DNA from 3 places in the Arthrobacter sp. efr-133-TYG-104 genome. Region 1 is predicted to be linked to each of the others. Evidence: riboswitches for the same ligand, from Rfam matches in the RefSeq annotation. Region 1 holds a riboswitch; each other region holds the start of a gene.
What was found. Region 1 has a riboswitch for cyclic di-AMP ahead of QRN04_RS04630 (hypothetical protein). Riboswitches for the same ligand answer to the same signal wherever they lie in the genome.

Region 1 (6,943 bases):
GTCAACTGCGATGTCCACCAGTACCGAACCGGGCTTCATCCGGGCTACGAGCTGGTTGGTGACGAGCTTGGGGGCCTTGGCGCCCGGGATCAGGACTGAACCGATGACGAGGTCTGCGTCGACTACTGACTTCTCGATCTCGTAGGCGTTGGAGGCAACGGTCTTCAGGCGGCCCTGGTAAAGGGCATCCAGTTCGCGCAGCCGGTTGATGTTGATGTCCATGATGGTGACGTCAGCACCGAGGCCCAGGGCCATGGCGGCGGCGTTGGTTCCGGCCACGCCTGCGCCCAGGACCACGACCTTTGCCGGGCGGACGCCCGGTACGCCGCCCAAGAGGACGCCCTTACCGCCGGCCGGGGCCATCAGCGAGGAAGCGCCGACAACCACGGAAAGCCGGCCTGCGACCTCGGACATGGGAGCGAGCAGCGGAAGCGCCCGGCCGTCTTGGACGGTTTCGTAGGCGATCGCGGTGACGCCGGAGTTGATGAGCTCGGCGGTGAGTTCCGGTTCCGCGGCGAGGTGCAGGTAGGTGAAGAGGATCAAGCCCTTGCGGAAGCGGTGGTACTCGGCCGCGATGGGTTCCTTGACCTTCATGACCAAGTCAGCGCGGGCCCAGACGTCATCAGCTTCGTTGACGATCTCGGCGCCGGCGATCGAGTATTCCTCGTCCGTGATCCCCGAGCCGAGGCCTGCGCCGCGCTCCACCAGAACCGTGTGTCCGTGGGTGCGGAACTCGTGAACACCTGAGGCCGTGATGGCTACGCGGAATTCGTTGTTCTTGATTTCTTTGGGGACGCCGATGATCATGTGGGGGCTCCATTGTTCGCGGCCTTTTTCGGCCGAATCCTTGCTGCGGGCTGTGATTCCAGAATAAATCCGGCTGTGAGGCAGGCGACATCGTTGCCTGAAAGCGGTAACGGGAAAACCCCGGAAAATCAGGGTTTTCTGTGTACGACGTTCGACATTTGTCGATTGCTGGGCCGTCAGGTGTCGTCTGGTGTTGGTACGCTTTCGGGATGCAGCAGGACGTGGAGCAGATCGTTGAACAGATAGCGGCCAAACTGGGTCGGGGACTGTCCTTGGAAGACCTCGACGGGCTGCTTCTTGCGTACAGCTCCAACCAATCCCACGCCGATCGCGTCCGCGTGAACTTCCTCCTCAGTAAACGGGTTCCCTCCGACGTCAGCGTGTGGCAGCTATCGCACGGAATCTCGACGGCGGTCCGCCCCGTCGTCGTCCCCGCCAACGAGGAACTGGGCATGTTGGGCCGCGTCTGCGTCCCCCTGCTTGTGCGAGGCTTCCGGGTTGGCTACCTTTGGGTGCAACAAGACGCCGAGGAACAAAGTGCGACGGCGATACTCGCCCAGTTGCCGGGCGTACGTGACGAACTGGACCTGTTGGCCGGTTTGCTCCTCGATTCAAACACCGCAGAGTCCGAATTCCGGCGACGCCGGGAACAGGAGTTCATGGCGGCCTGCAGCGGGGAATCAAACGCGGTCGCAGCCGTTGCGGGGTGGAAGGAAATCCAAGGCCGGGGTCCGTGGCAGCTGGTGACCATCCTCGATGCGGACGGTGCGAGGTCCGACGTCGACCCCCTCGCCGCGACCCTGACGCACCGTTCGGCAGCGCTGCAGTCCACTATCGGGGTCAACCCGGCCCTCTTCAGTGCCGGCACAGAGACCCACTCCGTGGTTTTGTTCCGCGAATCCGGCGGCAGGGCCGATCACGCCCAGGTCTTGGTGCACTACCAGCTGGAGCTTGCCAAGCGCGCCGGACGAACCGTGGACCGTGTCATTTTGGGGATCAGCGAGCCGTTCAATGTGATCCGGCAACTTGGCGCTGCGTACCGGCAGTCAAAAGTGGCTGCGCAAGCTGCCGCTGTGGATCCGCCGTTGGGCGAGCTCGTGGACGTCAGGGCCGTAGGCGTTTACCAACTTTTCGACCGACTTCAGGCGCCGGGCGGCTGGGATGACACAGGCAGTGTGCATTTCCGCGCTTTGGAGGATCACGACCGCAACGGTGAACTCCTACCGGTGCTGGAACTCCTTTACGACAACGACAGTTCGGTCCAAGATGTCGCCACCAAGCTTCACCTTCACAGAAGCAGCATCTACAACAGGCTCGGCCGCATTCGGCAACTCATTGGCGCGGATCCCTTGAATGGTGCGGTCCGGCTTGAGTTGCACGCGGCATTGAAGGCACGGCGTTGGGCCGGAAGACCGCGGATCTAATCTTGCGGCCCTGCGCTTATCAGGAGCGCTGGAGCCGTTGGCAACTCCAGCGGCCAAGCCGGCCCCGAACCGGGGCGGTGCGGCTCGCGCGGCAGTACCGGCCATGCCAGCCAGTGTGTCCGAAAGCCGTAGGCAGTCGAGGGCTCATCGGAGCGCCTTCTTGACTGTGCCGAGAAGGGATCCGAGCGCCGACTGCCCCGAGGATTGCGGTGCAGGGCTCGGGGCCTGGGTGGCGGTGGGCTGAGGTGTGGGTGTTGCAGTAGGCCGCGGCGTTGAGGTGGCAGTAGGCGTCGAGGTGGGCGGCGTCGTCGGAACGTTGTCCGAAGCCGCGCCGCTCGCAACTGGCTGGGCGGGAACTGGCTGGGCAGGAACTGGCTGGGCGGGAACAGGCGCGGGTGCGGCTGGCGTGCCCGGCGCTGCTGGTTGGGCTGCCGAAGGAACCCACACCGGCGGCGCAAGGGAAACTGTGGGAGTGCCGGAGGCCGCGGGCGACGACGACGCCCCAGTATCCGGCGCGCCCGAAACAGTGGCGGCTTGGCTGACGTCTGATGACTCCGCAGTAGGCGTTGCACCCGCCGAGGCAGCGACAGCGGATGCGGCGCTGGAACCGCCGGGCACGCCGGAGATCGAGGCCGTGGTTTGTGCGATCGTGGCACCGGCGCCGCCGCCACTGGCGTCCGTGACCTTGCTTTCGCTGCCAAAGAACGGAAGATCGAGAGCGTGGCCCACCGTGCCCACAGTCAAGGCCAGGCCCAATGCCCCTGCCACCATGGCCATGCGTTGGCTCATGTGGCGGACTGACGCGGCCTTGTGTAGTACCGCGTATGGTTCGCGACTGTATTGGCGCGGCCGGTGGTGCGGAAACGAAGAGACCTCGGCAGCTTGGAGCGGGATGGCTGCCGTGACTGCTGCGGCGACTGGTTCCGCGGTCGCTTCAGTAGGGGCGGGCTGAACGGCTGGAATCTGAACTGTGGCCAGATCGTCGCCGGCCAGATCTGCTCCGGCCGGTGCTTCTCCAGCCAGGGCCTCGGGGACGGTCGCGGTTTGCTCGAACGCGGTTTGCACGGGCTGGGGCCCAGCGGCGGCGGGTCGTTCGGCGTGGCTGGCGTCGTCGTCGACGCCCACGCCGGAAGCGTGCTCGCGTTGCCGCTCGGCGGCACGCCGTGCCGCACGGGTCATCGGTAGTGCCGGGTCCGCAAGTGCGGGACTGTCAGTAGACGCCCGACGGCGGCCTGTTGGTTTGGCGCGCTCGCTCTCACGCAGGGCGCGTCGCGGCTGATCCATGGTTGGGGACATGGTTGTTGCCTCTCGACGCCTTCGAGGTTAGCTGTCGGGTTCGGACGAGGCCGTCCGGCCGCGGTTGGCGGCTACACCCCAAGGGCTTGTCGGGGAACAAGCCCGGAACACTGGGTCCCCCGTCTCTGCCGTGGGTCTAGCGGAATCCCGGATTGCGGCAGAGCTCGGCGTCAGCCCGGAAACGGCCCAGCGGAGTTCCGGGTCGCCCTATGAAGTTACCCTAGCCGGAAAACAAAGTCACATTAATGTAACGGCTGCGCGGCCGTCACGGCTCCCGCCCGCAACACGGCCGGATATCCATCGCCCAACACTAGCTTCACTGGGCCAGGGCAGGTAGACATTGACCTATGGACCTGCCCGTGATGCCGCCCGTCTCGCCCATGCTCGCCAAGTCAGTCCCTGACATCCCGGATGTTGGGCACTACGAGCCCAAGTGGGATGGCTTCCGGACCATCGTCTTCAAGGATGGGGACGAGATAGTCCTCGGCAGCCGGAATGAGAAGCCCATGACCCGGTATTTCCCGGAGCTTGTGGCGGCGCTGCAGGGGAACCTTCCGGACAAGTGCGTCATCGACGGCGAGATTGTCCTGATCCAAGGCAACAGGCTTGAATTCGAGGTTCTCCAGCAACGCATCCATCCTGCCGATAGCAGGGTCCGGATGCTGGCGGAGAAGACCCCGGCGTCGTTGGTCGCCTTCGACATCCTTGCCCTAGGTGATGACGACCTGACGGGCCGGCCTTTTTCGGAACGCCGAGCAATCCTGGAGCAAGCACTCTCCACGGCCGAACCCCCTGTGTACATCACCCCCGCAGTGACCGACTTGGAGAGGGCCAAGGAGTGGTTCGTCCAACTGGAAGGCGCAGGGCTCGACGGCGTGCTGTCCAAACCACTGGACGGCACATATCAACCCAACAAGCGCGTCATGTTCAAGACCAAGCACGTGCGAACCGCGGACTGCGTGGTGGCGGGCTTCCGTTGGCACAAGACGGCAAAGGTCGTCGGGTCCATGCTGCTGGGCCTTTACGACGACGACGGGCGGCTTCACCACGTGGGGGTGGTGGCATCGTTCCCCATGGCCAAACGGGAGAGCCTGGTGGCCGAGTTGGAACCGTACCAAGTGGACCTCGGCGACCATCCGTGGGGTGAGTGGGCCACGCAAGATGAAGCGGCGGGTGGTTCCAGGATGCCCGGGGCCCAGAGCAGGTGGAGCGGCGGCAAGGACTTCTCTTTCGTCCCGCTTCGCCCTGACCTGGTGATCGAAGTGGCGTACGACTATATGGAGGGCGATCGTTTCCGGCACACCACCCAGTTCCGGCGGTGGCGGACGGACCGGACACCCGACAGTTGCACCTACTCGCAGCTGGAGGAACCGGCCGACTACGATCTCGGCAAGATCCTGAAGCTCACGTAGCCCGGGCACGCTGGCGTGCGTTACTCGTCGTGTCCTTGATCCATGCTCATGCTGTCCTCGGCGGGCGGGGTTTCACCCGGCGGGACGCCCCCTCCCGGTTCCAACCCGGTGATGTTGCCGTTGAGGGGGTCGGGGTTTGCCGAGGCTGCGGGATCATCGTCACGATCCCGGCGCATGTCCGGGTCTTCATGGATGCTGTCCGCTGGGGCCGTGGTGTCCACGGGTCCCTTGGCACCGGTTACGCCGAAGCCTTGTGTTTCTTCCTTCGAGTCCTTGGTCACGAGCAACCCTTTCGTAAGCAAACTTACTATTGCGCTGACATGGCAAGCTTAGCCGGGCAACACGGACCCAACAAGGGCAGGCGGGGTGACCGGCCGGCGTCGTACGCTTCCGGGGCCGCCGCTCAGCGGTGGCGGGCCGTGGCGGAGACGAAGCTGCGAATGGCATCGGCCACTGCCTTGGGGCGCATATGCTGGGCCACATGTCCGACGCCGGGAATCTCCACCAGGCGTCCTTGGGGGACAGTCCTGGAGAGTTGCAAGCACCACTCCGGACCGGCCACGTGGTCGCGGCTTCCGCGGAGGATCAGCACCGGCACCGTGATCCCGGCCAACCGTGCATGGGTTGGATACTGCATCATGACGGGCAGCTCGGTGAGGTACCAGCGGGGTCCGCAACGCAGGTAATCACTGATGACCAACCAGTTGGACGACGGGCTCTCGCGCAGCAGGCCATCGAGGCCGAGCGCGACGGACTGGCGCCACAGGTTCTTGTGTTTGGCGTCGACCACCGGGCCCATCAAGACCACCCGATCGGCTCGCTCCGGTGCATGCAAGGCAGCCTCGATCGCGAACTGCACCCCCATTGAATGGCCCACCAAGACGTAGGACTCGATTCCGCAGGACGCCAAGGCCTCGGCAATGAACGCCCCGTAATCTTCCACCTGAAGTCGCCGTCCCGGCTTCGGTGTGCCTGCGAAGCCTGGCAGGTCCAAGGAATAGGTGGGGGAACCCGCGCCAAGGACCGCATGGAGCCGGGCGAGGTACCTGTGCGATACCCCGATGCCGTGGATCAGGATGTAGGCCGGCTCGCTGCTCGCGCTGCCGTGGCTTGATGCGGGCGTTGGTGCTGTCGCTGTTGCGGGTGCTGCAGTTGGGGCAGGGGTTCCGTCGGCCCAGTAGATCCGGCCGGTCAGGCCCAAGGCTTCGACGTCGGCGGAGAGGAGTGCTGTCATGCGTGCTTGGGTCCCGTTTCCTTGGTCCCGGTTTCCGCGGGGGTGGCGGCCTCGGCCTCGGAGCGTTTCTGCTTTTCCAGCCACTCGATGATCGCAGCTTGCCGGATACGACGATGCGTTCCCCTGTATTCCACCGGGATTTCGCCACGATCCGTCATGTTGCGCAGGTAGGTGTGCGAGATGCCGGCCAGTTCCGCAGCTTGGGACGTGGTGAGCATTTCCTCCACGCTGCTGACCGTCACCGTTTCACCCCGGCCAAGCCGTGCCAAGAGGTCCACGACGGCGTCCCTTGCCTGGCCGGGCAGGCGGTGGACAGTACCGTCCACGAACACCGTGACGTCGTTGCTGTCCTGGAGGGAACGCGCGAGATTCCTGGCGTCGTCGGCGGGAAGGCCTGCCGTGACGCGGGGAGCTATCAATGCCATGGCAGAAGCCTAGCGTGTGGCGTCCAACGGGTGCGGACGTGCCCAATTCGATGGCCCGCTGCGGGCAGTGCCGTTCGCACGGCATGCTCCGCAGCGAAGCATCGAAACGGGCAGGGCGGCCGGACTGTTAAAGCCCGAGCTCGTCCAGCACGGGGAGCTTTGCGCGCACCCAATCGCGGGCTTCGATGGCGCTGGGGGCCGAGAGCGCCAAGCGGGCGAGCTCTTGGGCCTGTTCCAGCGTGACCGTCTTCAACACCGTCCCCACCGCTGCTAGCGAGCGCGCCGTCATGGACAGCGTGGTGACACCCAGCCCGGTAAGCACGACGGCGAGTGCCGGGTCCGCTG
Region 2 (6,943 bases), on a different contig from region 1:
TGACAGTCGGCCTGCCAGGCACCAGCCCGATGATGGCTACCTCGGACTCTGGCCAAACCGAGTCTGCGCTGTCTGTAGCCGGTACCCAGCCGGAGGTATCCGCGGCGGCATCGGCCAAAATCGACTTCAGCCGTGCTGCCGTTTCCACGGCAGCGGATCCCGATGGCAAGCTGAAGCAGCTGCTGAGCGCCCAGTCTGTGGCCAGCATCCAGCGTTCATCGTCCCAAGGCACTTTGGGTGCCCCCTTGGACACGCTCGTCACGGCATCGCCGTTCGGTTACCGCGTCAGTCCGCTGACGGGCGGCACCGGTGACTTCCACCGCGGCCAGGACTTCGTGGCGCAGTGCGGCACCGCGGTCCATGCTGCCGCGGCCGGCAAAGTAACTTTCGCAGGATGGCACGAGTACGGTGGCGGCAACCGTGTGGTTATAGATCACGGAAACGGCTTGGAAACTACCTACAACCACCTGTCGTCCTTCAACGTCAAGGTGGGCCAGACGGTCAGCCGCGGCGACGTTGTGGCCCTCAGCGGCACCACGGGAGCCTCCACGGGCTGCCACCTCCACTTTGAAGTCCAGGTCAATGGCGAAGTCGTTGACCCCATGGGCTGGCTCTGACCAACGTGATGGCCATCTCTCGATTCCGTGAGGCCGCTCGTGACCTGAATGTGACATTCGCGTTCAACTGTTGTACCGTACATAACGCATCGGCTTTTTAGGGGGCCGGTGCACTTGAGTGGATTGCCTAGCTCTGCCACCGCTCGAGTTCCGTTCGCAAAATCGTCTGGCAGGGGCGGGGGAACCACTTCTGGTCTTCGCAAGAAGACCTTGGGGTTAAGTCGCAAAGCTTCTCTGAAGCAGCGCGGCCGGATGACTCCCATCCGAATCCGACAGCTCACCTCGCAGGCATTGGGAGAGGCTACCTACGTGTCATCACGCACTACCCCTGCGCGCCACCGCGCCCAAGCGGTTCGAAAGAACCCCTTGAACACTCTTTCCACGGCTGTTTCTTCCAACGCAGGTACAGTAGGCCGCCAGGCCGTCGTGTTGGCAGCAGCCTCCGGTCTTATTCTCAGCGTTGGTCTGCCCGCACAGGCTGCCGACACCGGCGTTTCCGCTTCGGAAGCTTCCGGTACCCAGCAGATGGTAGCCACGGCAGTGGTAACCGCGGAGCCCACCGCTAACGTTGCCTTCGAGAGCCCCGTTGTGGCCACTCAGGAGGCTCCGAAGGTTGTCCAGGCGGTCGCCGGGACTCCCGATGCCACAACCCAGACCACTGCAGGCGCCACAAACAACGCAGGCACTTCGGAAACTGTTACCGCACAGTCGGCCGTAGCCAAGGATGGCGTTTCCAGCGCCGCCGCTTCGGGCCTGGCAGCAATCGCCTACACCGGCATCGGCCACCCCTACGTTTGGGGCGGCACCACGCCCAACGGTTGGGACTGCTCCGGCTTCGCCCAGTGGGTCTACGCCCAGGCAGGCATCAGCATTCCTCGCACGAACGCTTGGACCGTCATGAAGCCCACCAACACTCCTGCTCCTGGCGATCTCGTCATGCAGAATGGCGGCGCCCACGTTGGCATCTACGTTGGCAACGGCATGATGATCAGCGCCTTGAACCCGAGCCAGGGCACGTTGCTGCATGCAGCAGCTGCCACGGGTACATCCTCCTTCTTCACTCTCCGCTAGAAAAATACCCAGTTCACGACTGAGCAGCATTCCCCCAAGTGCTGGTCGGTCACTACCCGCGCGTAACCCCATAGCGCGGATACGAAAGAGAAAAAACATCATGATCAGTGCAAACAAGGTTGCACGGCACCGCGCGGAAGCTCCCAAGACGAGCTCGCTTGCCGTCATCGCAAAAGCAGTCAGTGAGAACGCAGGTGGCGTCGGCCGCCAGGCCGCAGTAATTGCCGCCGCTTCAGGCCTTGTCCTGACCAGCGGTGTAGCTGCCAACGCGGCTGATACGAACGTTCAGCGTGAGTCGACCTCCACGTCCACGCTCGACGTCCAGTCGGTAGCGCAGGCAACGATCGCAGCTGATTCCACTGTTGCCATCTCTTACGAGAGCCCCGTGATCACCACGGTCGAAGCTCCGGCCCCCGTGGTTGAGCAGGCTCCTGCCAAGGCGGAAGCTGCGCCGACGGCTGCTGCGCAGACCACTGCCCCCGCGACCACCGCCACCACCGGCGGTAACGCAACCCTGGCTGTGAACTCCACCTCCAGCGCAACCAAGGCTCCGGTTGCCTCCAGCGGCCTCGGTGCTGCAATTGCTGCAGCCGCCTACGCGCAGCTGGGCGTGAACCAGGACTGCACCATGCTGGTCACCAACTCCCTGGCCGCCGTGGGCATCCACTTCCACGACTGGCCTGCTGGTTACCTTTCCCTCGGCCGCACGGTTAGTGCAGCAGAAGCACAGCCCGGTGACCTCGCCTACTACGCCAACGGCGGTTTGGCCGGCGAGGCCCACATCGCCGTGTACGTAGGCAACGGCATGGCAGTCCACGGTGGCTGGGACGGCTACACCACCAAGCTGTTCAGCGTAAACGTAGGCTCCGGCCCGGTGTTCATCCGCGTCAACGGCTAAGTTCACCGCTTCGGAACACCCTGCTGGCTCCATGCCGGCGGGGTGTTCTGCTTTAAACCGGTGTGTTCTTCTTGAACCTGCAGAGGATGCTCTCGAACGCCGCACATGGGGCGCCTAATCCTGAACACCGCACAAATTTTTGCCGACATCGCACGTGAAACGACAGATAAATTCGTTGATATGGCGTAGAAGTGCTTACCCTTATGGTGTCGATCCACAGCCCGTACATGCAGAGGGCAGCCGGCCCTCGTGCCCCTGACGGGTGCGGCCGTGAAGAGGTACGTGCATGCGCACACTCGTTCTGAATGCTGGATATGAACCGCTGGCGGTTGTAACTTTCCGCCGGGCGCTGGTCCTTGTGCTCACTGGGAAAGCAAGCGTGGTAGCCGAAGGCGACGATCCCGTCGTCGGGCCGCAAGAGATTCTCGGAAGACCTTCCGTGATCCTCCTCAACCGCTACATCCGACCCAAGTACAACCGGGTCACCGCCGTGAGCCGGCGCGGTGTTCTTCGCCGCGACGGACACCGCTGCGCCTATTGCGGCAAAACAGCACACACTATTGACCACGTCCACCCCAAATCCAGGGGCGGCGCGGATTCTTGGGAAAATTTGGTTGCGGCGTGCCTTAAGTGCAATAACGCCAAGAGCGATCACACGTTGGCGGAAATGGGCTGGAAACTCCGTTTTAAACCCGGCGTGCCCCAAGGAGCAATGTGGCAGATCAAGGAACTTGAGAAGCCTGCCCCGGACTGGGATCCCTTCCTGTTGCCTGAATCCGCTGCCTGACATACGGGATCGCGGCTTACGGTGAGTCCGGCCCATGACCGGTAGTGTGGGCGGATGGAATTCGACGCCATAATTCTCGCTGGCGGCAAGGCCACGCGGCTGGGTGGTGCGCCCAAGAACGAACTGCGGTACGACGGCGACACCCTCCTGACGCATGCCCTGCGCGCTGCCGAAGGTGCCGGTGGAGTGGTGGTTGTGGGACCATGCAGCTTGGAGGTCCCTGAGGGGATCCTCAGTGCGCGTGAAGAGCCCGTTTTTGCCGGGCCAGCCGCCGCTATCGCGGCCGGGTTGGATCGTCTTGACGCCAACGGTGGTTCCGCGCCCTGGACGTTGGTACTGGCATGCGACATGCCACATGCTGTTCGTGGCGTAGCCCCTTTGGTGCAGGGGCTCCAATCGGAGCCGGGCGTGGATGGTGCCATGGCGGTGGCCACCGATGGCCGGAAGCAGCCGCTCCTCGGGATGTACAGCACGGCCGCCCTCCAGCGGGAAGTTAAAGCGGCACGCGATTCGGGTAGGTTGACCAACTCCTCTGTTTTCGGGCTGCTTGCTAGGCTGAACCTGCTGACTGTTGCCGTCCCTGCCGGATCCACCGATGACGTAGATACTTGGGCGGACGCAGCGGCTTTGGGCATTGAGGACCTTGGGCATTGACGATGAGTTGGAGGCGGACGTGAAGAGCCAGGAAGAGACGCTCGAGGAATGGTGCCGCGTACTGTTGCAGGCTTTTGAGCTAGAGGGTGTGGAAGTAGACGTCAATGGGGTCCTCTCCGTAGCAGGGGTAGCCGCGCATTCGGTGGTGCGGCCTGCGGCACCCCTGACCACGTTCATCGCCGGTTATGCAGCGGGCATGGCCCGGGGCATTGGCCAGGCAACCGACGCCGACTCCATGGCTGCTGCCTTGGATGTGGCCCGGAAAGCTGCCATTGACTACACGGAGCCGGGGACCGAAGCGGAATGACCGAGGCCCCCCACCCGGGCCACCACGCGGCACATACGTGGGCTGAGGCCCGGCAGCGTGCCTTTGAGGTCGCCACCCCGATTCCGCCGAGCCCGGTTCCGCTCCGGCGAGCCCTCGGGCGCGTCCTGGCCAAGGACGTCGTGGCAGTCCAGGACATGCCCCACTACGCATCGTCAGCCATGGATGGCTGGGCAGTGAACGGCAGCGGGCCGTGGATCTTGAGCGAGCGGGACCACAGGCTGGCGCCGCACCAAGCCAGCCCCATCGTCACCGGAGGACTCATCCCGCCCGGTGCCAAGGCGGTTCTCCGCAGCGAAAGCGGCGTCATTGCCACCGATGATGACGGGCTGCCTGTCCTTGTCTTGGGCGGGGCCGCAAAACCGGGTGAGCCCCGCAACGGGCAGCACATCCGGAAGGCCGGGGAGGAAGCCGCTGCAGGTGAAGTGCTGATCAAAGCCGGGACTGTGCTAAATCCAGCCCATATAGCGTTTGCCGCCCTTGCCGGGCTGGACGAACTCAACGTGCTCGGCAAGCCCTTGGTCAGATTCCTGCTGACGGGATCGGAAGTGGTGACCTCGGGTGTCCCACTGCCGGGGCAGGTCCGGGACACCTTCGGGCCGCAACTGGGAGCCGTCGTCGAAATGTTGGGCGGTATCGCGGGCGAACAAACAAGGGTGGGAGACGACTACGGCCAGTGGCTCGCTGCGCTTCAGGAGCCCGAACCACACGTGGCTGGAGCGGAGCTCATCCGCCCAGAACCAGCCGTTGAAACGGAAGTTCCTGCCGACGTCGTCATCACCACGGGCGGGACGGGGGGCTCGGCGACGGACCATCTCCGGCGAGCCGTGTCCGAGCTGGGCGGCCGGTTGCTGATCGACGGGATCGCAATGCGGCCAGGCCATCCCGCGGTGCTTGCAGAGCTCCCGGACGGACGGTTCATACTCGGCCTGCCGGGCAACCCGCTGGCTGCCATGATGGCACTTCTTACCATCGGTGGTCCGCTGCTGGCAGCCCTGGGCCATGGTCGCATGGACACCGCGCAAGACGTTCCCTGCGGCACGATGATCGACCCCGATCCGGGACGGACCCGCCTCATGCCGTTCAAGCTGCTGTACGGCTTGGCATCTCCTGCGGGTCATTCAGCCGCCGGAATGATGCGCGGTCTGGCGGCCGCCGACGGCGTCATGGTGGTCCCGCCGCACGGCGTGCAGCTGGGAGATATGGTCCCGGCTTTTGCATTGCCCTGGGGCAAACCACTTCCTTCGCCCAAGCCTGCCGAGGACAAACCCCGCAAGCCGCCTGTGCGGGCAAGGGGTAAGGCGCCGGCAGGGCCTGTGGACTGGAGCGCTTTGGACGCTTGAGGCGTTTGTTGGACTGAGGTGGCCAGCGGTGGTGCGGCTTGCCATGATGGACTCATGAACAGGGAAGAACGGAGCGTGACATGGGACGCGTGACCCAGCGCCGCAAGGTGCACAAATTTGTCCTGGACGGCTCCCCCCAAGCCCTGGAACACCCCGTCCGTTACAAGGAGGACGTCCTTGCGGTGGAAGAACCCCTAGAGATCCGCCTTGGGGACATGTCCTTCTCCGTGACCATGCGGACGCCGGGGGACGATTTCGACCTCGTGGCCGGATTCCTGGTTTCCGAAGGCATCATCTGGGAACCCTCGCAGTTGATCTCGGAGCGTTTCTGCGCAGGAGAAGACGAGAACGGGGTGCAGACGTTCAACGTGGTGGACGCGCAACTGAGGCCTGACGTGGCACTGCCGGCCACCGGACGGAATGTATACACCTCCAGTTCGTGCGGAATTTGCGGCACGGATTCCATCGAGGCGGTCCGGAAGTCCTCGCATCACAGCCCTGCCGACGACGATCTGGTGGTTCCGGTGCGTACGCTCGCCTCGCTCCCGGACAGGCTTCGGGAGGCTCAGGCTGTCTTCGCGAAGACCGGCGGGGTCCATGCCGCCGGCCTTTTCAAGATCCACGACGACGGCGGGGCGGAACTGCTCTGCCTGCGCGAGGATGTGGGGCGGCATAACGCGGTGGACAAGGTTGTAGGCTGGGCGCTCCGTGCGGGCCTGTTGCCGTTGCGGGGGATGGTACTCCAGGTATCCGGCCGGGCCTCATTCGAACTCGTGCAAAAGGCGGCCATGGCCGGTGTCCCAGTACTGGCCGCCGTTAGCGCGCCGTCGAGCCTTGCCGTGGAGCTTGCCGAAGAGTCCGGAATCACCGTGGCCGGATTCAGTCGGGGAGCAAGCCTGAACGTCTATACCGGCCGGGAAAGGATTTTGGCCGAAGGTCCGGAATGACGCGGGCCGGGTACGGCGAGCCTCGCCTGGCGTTGCTTGGTTATGGGGCCGCAACCACGTAGATTTTATCCATCGATTGGAACCGCGGACGGGTTGGAATCGCCGCCTGCGTCAACTCGCGGGGAGCATGCTGCCAGCCTCGACCGAAAGCTGATGCCCAAAGGGGAATTCATTGCACGATGACCGCCGGATCACTGAACAGCGCCTGGACAGGTTTGTCAGGGATCGCCTTCTTCCGGCCATCTATGGCAGGTCCGTGCCACTGCGCCTCAGCAGCTGGGAAGCGCCCGATGAACCGGTT
Region 3 (6,943 bases), on a different contig from region 1:
AATGCTTCAGCGATGCGACGCGGGTGACCCTGGAACCATCCAAGAACGCCACGAGATCCTCCGGCACTTGCGCAACTACGCCGCCAACCACCACATAGATGTGCGCAATGCCACGCGTGCACTCCGCCTTGATTTCCTTGGGCGTGAACCATCCGCGCAACTCGGTTACGGGCTGTCCAAAAGCTTCACGGGGGCTGCTGCCAACGGTGCGTTGGAGCTCTCAGGCCCCATGGAAGCCGCCCCGCGGCAATGGGCTGTCCATACAGCGGACGGCATTCTGTTGGCGGATCACATAGTGGTGACGCGCTGCGCACAAAGCCAACTGCGTCGTATGCTGTCCGAACTGGGGATCGCCCTGGGCCAGAACTTTGCCACGGCCATGCGTGCCCTGGGAATGCACCTCGTGGGCGTCGGTGAACTCATCGCACCGAGCCCCAAGGAGGTGCTCCGGCAAGCCAAGGCCGTGGGGCAGGCGATTTCGTCAAAGGTCGCTTTGCCTGGCGGATCCGTTTCCACTGGCTCCCGTATGGCCATCGCCTGAAACTTAATCGCACAACTGCGAACACCAAAGGCCGGCACGGTCGAAAGACGCTAGTCCTCGACCATGCCGGCCTTTGGTTTGCTACCTAAAGCTGCAACGTGAAGCTTATGCGCCCGCGCGCACGTACGTGACAGGCCCGACGTTGGTCATCCAGCTAACAGGGTGGATGCCGGTCTGGTTGCCGTTGATGCCACCGCTGATGGCCTGGCCGTTGCCAATGTAAATGGCAACGTGGCCGGACTGGACGATCATGTCGCCCGGCAACGGTGAGCTGACTACCTTGCCGTAGTTCAGGAACTGCAGGGGCGCGAGGTCCCCAACAGGGATGCCGGCCGAGCCAAGGGCCCTTTCCACCATGGCAGTGCAATCCTGCATGATGCCGATCTGGGCGTATGCCGAGGCGACCATGGCGGCGTTCACGCCACTGGCCGGCGCGGCGGCCGCAGGAGCTACAGGCGCTGCAGCCGGTGCGGCTGGAGCGGCCTTGACGGCAACAGGTGCTGGAGCAACAGCTGCGGCGACTGCCTTCTTGGCGACCGGGGCCTGAGCGGCGGGAGCCTCGACGACGGGGGCCGGCTTTTCGACGACCGGGGCTGCCTCCGAGGCAACAGTGGGACGCTCGAAGTTGACGGTTGCCGTGGCCGCAGCGGTGACGACCTTGTTAGGCGCCCCGGTGGCGTGTTCCGCTACGGTGGCAGGGCTGGAATCCCGCTGAACGGGCGGCTCGGCAGCGTGTGCCGCTACGGTGCCGGTCAAGACCAATCCCGATGCCGCGGCGATCACGGCGGCCTGGCGACCAGCGCCGGACGCGTTGCTGGCAACGGCCTTGGAGATGGAAATAAAAGGATTAGGACGTACGGTGTCCGCCTTACGACGGCCGCGAAGAATGCGTGAAGACATGAAAAAGCCTCTCCCGATGCCTGCGAGGTTAGCTGTCGGATTCGGATGGGAGTCACCCGGCCACGATCCCCCGCTGGGCAGCGGAAGCCTCGTGGCTTCACCCCAAGGCACGCTCAAAAGCGACCTAAATTGGGTTCCCCGTCTCTGCCGTGGTTTGTCTGCGAACGGATTCCGGGACTGCGGCAGAGCTAGGCAATCAGTCCGGAAGTGCCCGCTACGTGGAACAGGCACATTTACAACCGTACGGGATCCCTCAGGCAAAGTCACATTTCTGTAACGGACAGGCTTCCTACTCGGGCTTCCTTACTCAGGCTGATCGTCGCCGTCTGCGTCGTCCGGGACTGCCAGCCTGCGGCGCGCCGTCACCGCCAGGTACGCCACTATGCCAACCGCGACCACAGCCAGGCCCACGATGCTCCAAGGAAACGGCTCGGACGAGTCCCGGACGCCTACGCCGTCGGCCGCCCGAGGCGCGCTGCTGCTGCCGGGAGCCGCTTCGCCCGCAGTCGGAACGGCCGCCAAGGCGGACGGCTCCGCAGCGCCGCTTGCCGACGTCGTACTTCCAGTGGTTGCCGTGAAGCTGAAGGTGCCTTCAATGGGATGTGAGTCGGAGCTGACCACGCGCCATACCACCGTGTATTTGCCTGCCGGGGCACCGGAACGCAACTTTTGCACGGCTTGGTTGTCGATTATTTCGACGGCGCCGTCCGCCCAGTTCTGCCCGCCCTCGCTAACCGTTACGCCGGACCCGATGGCCAGCGGCGGGTTATTGAACGTAATCGAAACCGACGCCGGTACCCCTGCCACGGTGGCACCGTCCGCTGGTGCCGTTGACTCAGCGACATCATGCGCGGACGCTGGCGCTGCTGAAAACAGCAAAGCGCCCGCGAAGGCAAGAGCGGCGACGACGGCGGCCAGAAGCGTGCGGGTTGTACGCATTTGGGGCGGTTTCTCCTAGTGTTGGCTTCCTTACAGAGTAGGCGAATGGTCACAGGCACCCACTCCGCGGGGCATAGGATTTGATAGCACACTCCCCCCGAACCCCGGAGACCTTCATGCTGAAACAAGGTTCTGCCCTTGACCGCTACTTCAAGATCACCGAACGCGGATCCACGTACTCACGGGAAATCCGGGGCGGGTTCGCGACGTTCTTCGCCATGAGCTACATCGTGGTCTTGAACCCTCTCATCCTTTCGGGCGCTGATTCCGGCGGGGGTACCTTGGGGTCGGCCGCCGTTGCGGCAACCACTGCCTTCGTTGCAGGCATCCTGACAATCCTCATGGGCGCATGGGCCAAACACCCCTTTGCCTTGGCCACCGGCTTGGGCGTTAACGCCTTTGTAGCGGTCACGGTTGCCACGCACCCGGGCCTTACCTGGCCGGACATGATGGGTTTGGTGCTCCTCTCCGGCCTGACCATGCTGATCCTGGTCCTGACCGGTTTCCGGACGGCTGTGTTCAAGGCAGTTCCCGATGCCCTGAAGACCGCGATCGTGGTGGGCATCGGCTTCTTCATTGCCTTGATCGGGCTCGTGAATGCCGGCTTTGTCCGCCGGATCCCCGACGCCGCCCACACCACGGTTCCCCTGGGGCTGGGCGTCGATGACAAGTTGCTGGGCTGGCCCACACTGGTGTTCGTGGTCGGACTGATCCTGACCATCGCCCTGGTTGTCCGCAAGGTCCGCGGTGCGATCCTGATCGGCATCGTGGTGTCCACGGTGCTTGCGGCCATCCTCGAATTCACGCTTCACATCGGCCCCAGCTTTGATGGAAAAAACGTCAACCCCCGCGGCTGGTCGCTGGTAGCCCCCACCATCTCGCAATGGGGTGCCCCTGATCTGTCCCTGATCGGCAAAGCCAACCCTGTAGGCGCCTTCCAACACCTCGGCTTCATCGCCGCTGCCCTGCTGGCATTCGTGATCCTGCTCAGCATCTTCTTCGACGCCATGGGCACCATGGTGGGCTTGGCCAACGAGGCAGGCACCGTGGATGAACACGGCAACATCCCCAACGTTGACCGTGTCCTTCAGGTAGACGCCCTCGGTGCCATCATCGGCGGTGGCTCGTCCGTGTCCTCGAACCAGATCTTCGTTGAATCCGGCGCCGGCATCGGGGAAGGCGCCCGGACCGGCCTCGCCTCGATCGTCACAGGCCTCCTGTTCCTGGTGGCCATGTTCTTCACCCCCCTGATCAACCTGGTTCCGTTCGAAGCCGTAGCGCCGGCACTGGTAGTGGTGGGCTTCATGATGGTCTCGCAAGTGGGCAAGATCGACTGGCAGGACTGGGGCCTCGGCATCCCCGCCTTCCTGACCATCGCCCTTATGCCGTTCACGTACTCGATCGCGAACGGCTTGGGGGCAGGCTTTATCTCCTACGTGCTGATCCGCGCATTCCAGGGCCGCGCTCGTGAGGTGCACCCGCTCATGTGGGTTGTGGCGGCGGCATTCGTGTTGTTCTTTGGCATCGGCACCATCGAGGAGATGTTCGGAGTCAAGTAAGGGCAAGGCCCTAGTCCGGAGACCCAGACACTCCCGACGCCGAAGTGCTGGTTTTCGTCCACTCCTTCGGGTGTGCTTGAAGCATGGGACCAACAAACAGCCAGAGCCTCACTGTAGACATCAGCCCCAACGCCTGGACCGGCCGTTTCGACGGCGACGGCGCCGAGCACCGCCGCTGGTGGCAGGCCATGGCGCCCCACACCCAGGCAGCGGCCGAGGCAGCTGCGCGGCCCGCCGTCGTGCTTGGTTTTTGCAGTGATGCCGGGGTCCTTCGGAACAAGGGCCGCGTGGGCGCGGCTGCGGCGCCTGCAGCTATCCGCTCGGCGCTGGGCCCGTTGGCCTATCACCTGGACCGTGACGTGTTCGACGCCGGCGACGTGGTGGTTGAGGGCGACGCGCTCGAAGCGGGCCAGGAACGTGCCGGGCAGGCTATTTCGAAGCTGCTCGACGCCGGAAACCTCACGGTGGTTTTGGGCGGCGGGCATGAAACAGCGTTCGCCAGCTACCTTGGCGTGGCCGGATCCGAATCCGTTCAAGGGAAGCGGCTGGGCGTGCTGAACCTGGATGCCCACTTTGACCTGCGGGATGAGGCAACTCCAAGCTCGGGTACGCCGTTCCTTCAGATGGCCACGGCGGAGGCCGAGGCCGGACGAAAACTGAACTACGCCGTCGTCGGAATTTCCGAACCCAACAACACCCGGACGCTTTTCGACACCGCAGACCGGTTGGACGTGAAGTACATCCTGGACGAACAGTGCTCGCGCGAAGCGGTTGAAGTATTCGTCGCGGACTTTTTGGCCGGCATCGACGTGCTTTACTTGACGATCGACCTCGACGTCTTGCCTGCCTCTGTGGCGCCCGGCGTCAGCGCCCCTGCTGCGTACGGAGTTCCCCTGCCAGTGATCAGTTCCGTCTGCCGCCAAGTTGCCGCGAGCGGGAAGCTGCTCCATGTGGACGTCGCCGAGTTGAACCCCGAGTTCGACATTGACTCCCGGACCGCGAAGGTCGCCGCACGGCTCATAAACAGCCTCCTCGCCTAGCGGCGGAGTACGACGCGGCGCACGACCCTGTTCATCTCCGCCCCTTTCCGCATAGCCTGTGTGGAGGAGAGGATGGCGATGGGTCCGAGTGCTGTGCAGGAGAAGTGGAGCTGGGTAGCGGGACCGGTAGCGGTCGCTTTGGGCTTGGTAGCCCACCTCCTCTCAGGTGGAAGCGCCCCGTCCGTGCCCGTGCTGCTTGCATTGACGGCATTCTGCGCGTTGGCAGCAGAACTCGTTGGCCGGTGGATTCACGGACCCATACTGCTGCTCCTGATCTCCGGCCTTGCACAGCAGCTGTTGTTCTTTGGCTTCGACACCCTGGGAGGATCCTTTCCAGGAGGTGAACTCCTCACTCACTCACACGGCCCACAGCAGGTCCCAACGGACGTGGCCTCGGGCGCAAATTCACATCCGGCGGCCCACGCTGGTGACCTAATGCTGTACACGCATGCCGCGGCCGCCATCCTCACGCTCTTGATCGGCGCGGGCGTAGCCAAGCTGGTGCGGTCAAAATCGCGGTCACACTCCGGCGCGGTCACCACCCTTGGACGCTAGCACCAGCTCCGCCCTCTATAATTGATGGGTCGCCCTCGCATGCGACATCCAAGAGGAGGCCCCCCAATGACCCCTGCAAGCATTGCAGAACGCGAAATACGACTGTCTTTTTCCAAGGCAGATGAAATCCACGACGGACTAGAACGCGCCGTGGAAGCTTTGATCAACAACGCAGCGGCTGACGCCGACTGCGGAATCATGGTGACCCGGCACGAGCCCGGCACCTACACCGTGGCCCTGGACGAATCCGTTCCCTTCGGCCAGATCCACGAGGCACTCGCTGCCTAGCAGCAAAAGAAGCCGGGGCTCACATGAGCCCCGGCTTCTTTTTAAGCCGGCACCTGCTGTTAAACAGGCAGCTCGAGGTACTGAACTTATGCCCGGCGCAGCGAGACGCCGTCGGACTTCATGAACAGTTCCTTGCCTTCTTCGGTAACGCCCTGCCCGAGGCGCTCCAGCCACACCACGTTTCCACTAGTGGAGATCTCCTCCACCTGCCCGGTGGCGATCACGTGGGCGTGCTTGAGCACTTCCACGCGTTCGCCCACTTTCAGCGTCTTCCAATCGGAAACCATGGCTGAGTGAGCGCTTCGCTTGGAGAGGACTGCTCCGCGTGCCTTCATTGAACTTCTACCCCTTTGTGGATGTTCGCTTGAATGTGAGTTGTGACAACAGTTTTACTACATGCGCCGCGCCCCGGAGATTGCGTTGCGAACAATTTCCGGGGCGCGGCGGTTTTGCCCATCAAATGAGCGCTTTATTCGGTGCTAGGCCAGAATCCCGACGGCGGATTCGGCGGCCGCACGGACAGCACCGGAGCCTACCAAGCGGTCAGCCGCTTCGAGTTCGGGCGACAGGAACCGATCGGTTCCCGGTCCCTGCACCACTTCACGAAGCACCTCAAGCACGGCCGCGCCAGCAGGTCCCGGGGTGAGTTCGCCGTCGGACATTTGCGTGCGCATGTCGATGGCGCGGGCGCTGGTGACAAGCTCGACGGCGAGCACTCGGCGGAGGTTTTCCACAGCCTTGCGCAGCTTCCGGGCGGCGTGCCAACCCATGGACACGTGGTCTTCCTGCATCGCGGAGCTCGGAATGGAGTCCACCGAGGCCGGAACGGCCAATCGCTTGTTGTCCGAGACGAGGCCGGCCTGCGTGTACTGGGCGATCATCAGGCCGGAGTCGACGCCGGGATCAGCCGCCAGGAATGCCGGGAGGCCATGGGAGCGGGCCGGATCCAGCATGCGGTCGGTGCGTCGTTCAGCGATGGAGCTGAGGTCAGCGACGGCGATGGCCAAGAAGTCCAGGACGTACGCCACGGGTGCGCCGTGGAAGTTGCCGTTGGACGAAACGCGGCCGTCGGGAAGGACCACCGGGTTGTCGATGGCTGCGGCCAGTTCGCGGGATGCGAC

Region 2: it holds a riboswitch for cyclic di-AMP, as region 1 does, so the genes downstream of both, QRN04_RS00440 (C40 family peptidase) here and QRN04_RS04630 (hypothetical protein) in region 1, are expected to answer to the same signal.
Region 3: it holds a riboswitch for cyclic di-AMP, as region 1 does, so the genes downstream of both, QRN04_RS09830 (C40 family peptidase) here and QRN04_RS04630 (hypothetical protein) in region 1, are expected to answer to the same signal.

Annotation. Positions count from the first base shown of each region.
Region 1 covers NZ_JARVTA010000004.1:54,862-61,804, forward strand. The annotation lists gene ald (alanine dehydrogenase) at 1-807, opposite strand, end outside; gene QRN04_RS04625 (PucR family transcriptional regulator) at 1,017-2,231, shown strand; gene QRN04_RS04630 (hypothetical protein) at 2,376-3,527, opposite strand; cyclic di-AMP (ydaO/yuaA leader) riboswitch at 3,530-3,679, opposite strand; gene QRN04_RS04635 (ATP-dependent DNA ligase) at 3,875-4,939, shown strand; gene QRN04_RS04640 (DUF6480 family protein) at 4,960-5,220, opposite strand; gene QRN04_RS04645 (alpha/beta fold hydrolase) at 5,343-6,173, opposite strand; gene QRN04_RS04650 (helix-turn-helix domain-containing protein) at 6,170-6,598, opposite strand; gene ptsP (phosphoenolpyruvate--protein phosphotransferase) at 6,726-6,943, opposite strand, start outside.
Region 2 covers NZ_JARVTA010000001.1:85,548-92,490, forward strand. The annotation lists gene QRN04_RS00435 (M23 family metallopeptidase) at 1-617, shown strand, start outside; cyclic di-AMP (ydaO/yuaA leader) riboswitch at 763-922, shown strand; gene QRN04_RS00440 (C40 family peptidase) at 984-1,688, shown strand; gene QRN04_RS00445 (NlpC/P60 family protein) at 1,789-2,586, shown strand; gene QRN04_RS00450 (HNH endonuclease) at 2,873-3,373, shown strand; gene mobA (molybdenum cofactor guanylyltransferase) at 3,428-4,027, shown strand; gene QRN04_RS00460 (DUF6457 domain-containing protein) at 4,017-4,334, shown strand; gene QRN04_RS00465 (molybdopterin molybdotransferase MoeA) at 4,331-5,695, shown strand; gene fdhD (formate dehydrogenase accessory sulfurtransferase FdhD) at 5,776-6,642, shown strand; gene QRN04_RS00475 (alpha-mannosidase) at 6,815-6,943, shown strand, end outside.
Region 3 covers NZ_JARVTA010000011.1:88,893-95,835, forward strand. The annotation lists gene QRN04_RS09825 (NAD(P)/FAD-dependent oxidoreductase) at 1-541, shown strand, start outside; gene QRN04_RS09830 (C40 family peptidase) at 647-1,441, opposite strand; cyclic di-AMP (ydaO/yuaA leader) riboswitch at 1,445-1,628, opposite strand; gene QRN04_RS09835 (copper resistance CopC family protein) at 1,745-2,380, opposite strand; gene QRN04_RS09840 (NCS2 family permease) at 2,497-3,939, shown strand; gene hutG (formimidoylglutamase) at 4,023-4,979, shown strand; gene QRN04_RS09850 (hypothetical protein) at 5,058-5,534, shown strand; gene QRN04_RS09855 (hypothetical protein) at 5,601-5,822, shown strand; gene QRN04_RS09860 (hypothetical protein) at 5,909-6,157, opposite strand; gene hutH (histidine ammonia-lyase) at 6,302-6,943, opposite strand, start outside.